DNA from 2 places in the Ornithinibacillus proteolyticus genome. Region 1 is predicted to be linked to the other one. Evidence: riboswitches for the same ligand, from Rfam matches in the RefSeq annotation. Region 1 holds a riboswitch; the other holds the start of a gene.

Region 1 (3,219 bases):
TTGAACTAATAAATAGAGTCTTTCTAAGAAGGAAATATCCTTCCCAGAAAGCATCAGCCCATTTAAATTGGTATATACAGATGAATCATAATACTCATGCAAGAGCTCTTTAGCAGCCGATGAAATCCTATAATAGTCATCTGGACCTTGCTCAATGATCCATCCTTTCTTCTTCATTTCACGAATAATGTGTATAAAATGCTGACGTGACAATGATGCATATATCCCATAATATTTTTCCAATTGAAAAATTCTGGCATCATGAACAGATTGTATCGATTTTTTTCCCGTTATGAGATGATATATTCCAAATATGGATCGATTGGTTCTAATACGATCGATACAATCTAATAAAATTCCTTCAACATACATATTTTTTTAACTCCTCATTGGACTTAGTTCTATCATATCATTTATCGTTTAGTTGAATAATACTAATTTACATTTTAAAATAGAAAAAGTACTAGATATAATTGTATCGTGAGGGGTAACCATTGATGAGAGCTAAATATACCATAGTGGATAAAGAAACGTGTATTGCCTGCGGTTCCTGCGGGGTGGCTTGTCCATTACTTTTTGATTATGATGATGAAGGTCTAGCCTTTGTTACAATAGATGACAATACGGGAAACAAGGAAATACCTGAGGAATTAGAAGACGATGTATTGGATGCTTATGAAGGTTGTCCAAGTGACTCCATTAAAATAGCAGAACATCCTTTCCATAACGATCCACTTCGATATGAGAGATAATAGACGAACACCAACAAAGTAGGTTAGTTGGTGTTCAAATGTTTTTGTATATAGTTTTGGAAAATAAATGACACCGTCGGATAGAGTAGTAGCATGATGACAGCATTACCAATTGCATGATACGTATCGAACGGTAAACCAGCTATATAATAAGCCCAAAATCCATGTCCAGTAATTTGGTAGTTGGTCAACGAAACAATGAATCCGTATAAGTATCCACTAAATACAGCCAATATTAGGATGAGATAGAAAGGAATATGTTTCATTGATTTACCTAAGATACCGCTCATAACCCCAATAAGTCCCCAGGATATGATTTGCCAAATCGTCCATAATCCAGTCCCAAGAACCATATTCGATAAAAAGGTAATTAAAAACGCCAATATAATACCAGCAACTGGCCCTAAAAAAATGCCACTTATAATAATAACTGAAGTTACGGGTTGAACATTTGGGATAGAACTTAACATAATTCGTCCAACTACAGCTAATGCTGCAAGAAAAGCTAACAGCGTTAATTTATAAATATTCAACGATCTCATTCCCAAGATTGATAATCGAAATTAACTACGTCCCCATCTTTCAGTTCCACTTCCCCTGCTCCTACCAGTGAACTTTCACCATTGATAGAAAACATCCAGGACATTGAATTTTCTTCATCATAATCTAGCCCCTCAAGAGAGGTAATAAAGCCGTCTTTATCTTCAGCGTTAAAATTTTCCTTCATCACGTCTAATAGAATATCGCCTTCGTTGATTTCTACTTCTTTTTCTTCTAAAATCTCAGCTTCTTTATCCTTAGAAAGTACAATTTTAACAGTTGCTTCCTCTTGTTGTTCACTTGTTTCAGTAGTATTAGCTTGGTTTTCGTTTGGCGTTTGATTTTGAGTTGCATTATTAGAAGACTCATCATTGCCACAAGCTGCAAGAACTACTAATGCTACAAGTACTGTAAACAGTTTTAATAATAGTGATTTCATATTTTCCCCTCCACTTTAGTAATTTTAAAAATCAGGTGAATAAAAAAAGAGCTAACCCCGTAACTAGTTAACTCCTGTGACAGTCTATCGACCATAAAAAAGCATAAAAATACTGTTTTTATGTACTAGATTGTCTCAATTGTCCTATCCTCGGGATCATTGATACAGTTGATAATGGCAGGTCTACTGGCTTGTGACTACTTACCTACTTTAAGCCCTTCCCATAGAATAATCTACAGTGGTCATTGCTTATTTCGTCATCACTTACAGTTGCGAGGACAGCTCTAGCTTTTCACTAGATTCCCTTTTAAGTAACACATACACCAATATCAAATTCTTGTATTCAATTCTACTACATATAGTACCATACAAAAGATAAATTACAAGATTAAATATCTTCTTCCTTGGGAATCATGAAGTTAAATGTTGTTCCGATATCTAATTTACTTTTCACCGTAATGGTACCTTTATGTGATTTGACGATATTTTTGGCAATAGATAACCCTAGCCCGGTACCTTTAACATGCTTATTCCGAGTTCTCGATTTATCAGCCTTATAGAATCGTTCAAACACAAATGGCAAATCTTCTTCCGGTATTCCACTACCACTGTCTTCAACAGACACCGATAATCCATTATCATCATTTGTGACCGAAACCTTCACAAAGCCACCTTCACTCGTATGGCGAATCGCATTATCAATCAAATTTGTAAATACTTGTTCAATACGATCCGGATCAAAATAAGCCTGAGCTTCTTGTATATCTTTCGCTAAACTCATTTCAATTTGATTCTCGGCAGCAATTCCTTGGAACTTACGGAATATCCGTTCAATATAAGGAGTGATATCCACCTTTTCCTTTTTCAAGGTTAAATGTCCTGCTTCCATACTAGCCATATCCAGTAATTCATTTACGAGACGACTCAAGCGTAAGGATTCTTCATAGATAATTTGTGCGAGTTCATTTTTCTCTTCTTTCGTCTCGGCAATATCATCGACTATTGCTTCACTATATCCTTGCAACATCGAAATAGGGGTTCGCAATTCATGGGATACATTCGCAATAAAGTCTTTACGCAATTTATCTAGCCTACGTTCCTCAGTCATATCGCGAATTACAGCTACTGCACCACGTATATAAGCTTGATCATATAAAGGTGTCATGATCATTACCCAGGTTCGGCCTTGTAATGTGATTTCTTCTATTACTTCCTTTTCCCCTTCAATGACTTGCTGTAACGTATCCAGCAATTCTTTTGGAAGCTTACGTGATTCGGTATCACTTTGTAGATTTTTTTCGAAATACCAGTCTTCTATAAACCGTTCCGCAGGCTGATTGGTAGCAATAATTTCCCCGCTACGGCTTAATGTAATCACACCATCTGCCATCGAATTAACAATACTAGATAATTGTTCTTTCTCCTGTCTTAACGCATTAATATGAAATTTTAACTGTCTTCCCATATGATTAAATGCCATCGCCAGTT
Region 2 (3,219 bases), on a different contig from region 1:
ACATAGGCATGATAGTCCTCATTCCCTTAAGTGAGTATAATCGGATGGAAAATCGTTCAGAGCAATTAGCTGAAGATGAAGTGCTTTTATACACCTTTAGAGGTGAAGAAATCCAAGATTCGATTACGATGTTTGACCAAACGTTTACCATAAAAGAGCAGTTACCTGATCTACAGGTAGATGGAATTGCTTCAGCCATGATTTTGGATAGCTTTAATTTCGTCATTGTTCCTGATGAAGAAACCATTCGTGAGCTCGATCCTACTGATGCTGAAGGCTACAACGTATACTATGGGTTCGATGTAGATGGCGACGTAGATAATGAAATTGCCTTACCAGGTCAATTGACTGAGAAATTAAAAGCTGCAAAAATGGTTGGGCACGCAGAAGGTGCCGAGGAAAGTAAAGAGATATTTTACTCACTATATGGGGGACTATTTTTCTTAGGGATATTCTTAGGTACCCTATTTATCATGGCGACGGTATTAATAATTTACTATAAGCAAATCTCGGAAGGATACCAGGATAAGAACCGTTTTGAAATCATGCAAAAAGTTGGCTTAAGCAAGGCTGAAATTAAGAAATCGATTCGCAGTCAAGTATTATTAGTGTTTTTCCTACCGTTATTTGCTGCAGTAGTCCATATTTTATTTGCTTTCAATGTCATTACGAAATTACTGGAAGCTCTAAATTTAACGAACGTGGGATTATTTGCTATGTGTACAGCTGGTGTTATTATTATTTTTGCTGTATTATATTTGCTTGTCTATCTGTTAACAGCGAGAGAATATTATCGCATTGTAAGTAAAAATTAAAAATTTTACATGCTGGATACCCTATGGATGAGAAGGTTCATAGGGTATTTTGGTTATATGAATTCTAGAAATCTAGCAAGAATAGGATTGCAAAAATTATTAAACTATGATAGGGTAATAATACAATATATTGTGATGATGATGTAAATTAATACCATATATAGTGTCGTAAGTAATGGTGACACACATGTCTTAATAGGGAATCTAGTGAAAGTCTAGAGCTGTCCCCGCAACTGTAAGTGCCGACGAACAAGATATCCACTATATCGATTCATGGAAAGATATGGGAAGGACTTTAGTAGAATGAAGCGCAAGCCAGGAGACCTGCCATTAACTTATAGTTTCATTTTTCTTCGGGTTGAAAGAGCATGAAACGATGGATTATATACATAGATTTTGTATGGATTCTGTCGTTTTTTCTATGCCGTTCATCCCTCGGGTGAGCGGTTTTTTATTTGATTTATAGGAGGATTATTATGATAACAGTAGAACCAAGTAGTAAAGTGAATCTAGAGCAAGTGATAGACTTTGCTACAAAACGCTTAAAAATCAACATATCTGAATTCGATGTAACCATTCCTGATGACTATTCAACTGATAAAGCGATAGATGTACTCATCAGAAGAGCGTTAGAAAATATTGATGAAGCCAATCCGGATTGGACTTTTGTAGCTAGTAGACTATACTTACAAAAACTATACTACCATGCAGCTAAAAACCGTCAATATAGTCCTTCCTTAAAATATGGAGATTTTTATCAACTCCTTGAACTACTGATACAAGAAGGAATCTATACACCGAGCTTACTGGAAAAGTATACAAAAGATGAAATTATTACATTAGCTGGGAATATGGATTACGAAAAAGACTTACAATTTACATATCTAGGTCTATATACACTTGCAAATCGTTACTTAGCAACAGATCATGATAAGAATACATATGAATTACCACAAGAGCGTTGGATGGTAATCGCGATGCATTTGATGCAGGATGAAGATAAAAGTAAACGTTTGGATCTTGTACTGGAAGCGTATTGGGCATTAAGTAATTTATATATGACAGTTGCTACGCCAACTCTTGCAAATGCTGGTAAAACACACGGGCAATTATCAAGCTGTTTTATTGATACGGTTGATGATAGTCTGCAATCGATTTATGACAGTAATACTGATATTGCCAAGCTTTCCAAAAATGGTGGCGGAATCGGTGTATATATGGGGAAAATTCGTGCTAGAGGAAGCTCTATTAAAGGGTTTAAAGGGATGTCTAGTGGTGTTGTACCATGGATAAAGCAATTAAATAATACCGCAGTGAGTGTGGATCAGCTTGGTACACGAAAAGGAGCTATCGCTGTCTATCTAGATGTTTGGCATATGGATATTGAGGCGTTCTTAGATCTTAAATTAAACAACGGGGACGACCGCATGCGGGCACATGATATTTTCACTGGTGTTTGTTTACCTGATTTATTCATGGAGCAGGTAGAAGCACGTGGTGACTGGTATTTATTTGATCCACACGAGGTTCGTGAGGTAATGGGATATTCCTTAGAAGATTTCTATGACGAAGAAAAAGGCAATGGTACATGGCGAACAAAATATGAAGAATGTGTTCAAAATGATCAGCTTACCAAAAAGAAAGTACCTGCAATCTCGATTATGAAACGAATTATGATGGTTCAGCTAGAATCAGGTACACCATTTATGTTTTACCGTGATGAAGTAAATCGTCAAAACAGCAATAATCATAATGGAATCATTTATTGTTCTAATTTATGTACGGAAATTACGCAAAACCAATCACCAACAGAATTTCTAGAAGAATTTACCGATGAGAATGGCTATTTAATCAAGCGTTATAGACCAGGTGACTTTGTTGTATGTAATTTAAGCTCAATCAACTTAGGGAAGGCTGTCCCGGATCAAATACTAGAGCGACTCATTAAAATTCAAGTACGGATGCTTGATAACGTTATTGACATTAATACATTGCCGCTTTTACAGACACAAGCAACCAATCAGAAATATCGTGCTATCGGTCTAGGGACTTTTGGTTGGCACCACCTATTAGCGAAAAAGCATATTGCCTGGGAATCCGAGGAAGCAGTACAGCTAGCTGATGAACTTTATGAACAAATTGCTTTCTTAACGATTAGAAGCAGTATGGAACTAAGTGAGGAAAAAGGAAGTTATCCTGCATATGCTGGTAGTAAATGGAGTACAGGGACTTATTTTGATGAAAAAGGCTATGTGAGCGAGGAATGGCAGGAATTAAAATCTTCTGTCATGAAAAATGGTATTCGTAATGGTTATCTCATGGCAGTCGCACCGAACTCTACGACCGCATTAATTGCTGGGTCTACAGCAAGTATCGACCCAATTTTCAAGCCATTTTATTATGA

Evidence for each region. Region 1 has a riboswitch for cobalamin ahead of AAIB49_RS01945 (DUF4430 domain-containing protein). Riboswitches for the same ligand answer to the same signal wherever they lie in the genome.
Region 2: another riboswitch for cobalamin. It lies ahead of AAIB49_RS09450 (ribonucleoside-diphosphate reductase subunit alpha); the one in region 1 lies ahead of AAIB49_RS01945 (DUF4430 domain-containing protein).

The regions. Positions count from the first base shown of each region.
Region 1 covers NZ_JBCPXV010000002.1:94,163-97,381, reverse strand. The annotation lists gene AAIB49_RS01960 (YpbB family protein) at 1-372, opposite strand, end outside; gene AAIB49_RS01955 (ferredoxin) at 498-752, shown strand; gene AAIB49_RS01950 (ECF transporter S component) at 776-1,294, opposite strand; gene AAIB49_RS01945 (DUF4430 domain-containing protein) at 1,291-1,731, opposite strand; cobalamin riboswitch at 1,891-2,074, opposite strand; gene AAIB49_RS01940 (ATP-binding protein) at 2,120-3,219, opposite strand, start outside.
Region 2 covers NZ_JBCPXV010000016.1:27,282-30,500, reverse strand. The annotation lists gene AAIB49_RS09455 (FtsX-like permease family protein) at 1-815, shown strand, start outside; cobalamin riboswitch at 976-1,161, shown strand; gene AAIB49_RS09450 (ribonucleoside-diphosphate reductase subunit alpha) at 1,292-3,219, shown strand, end outside.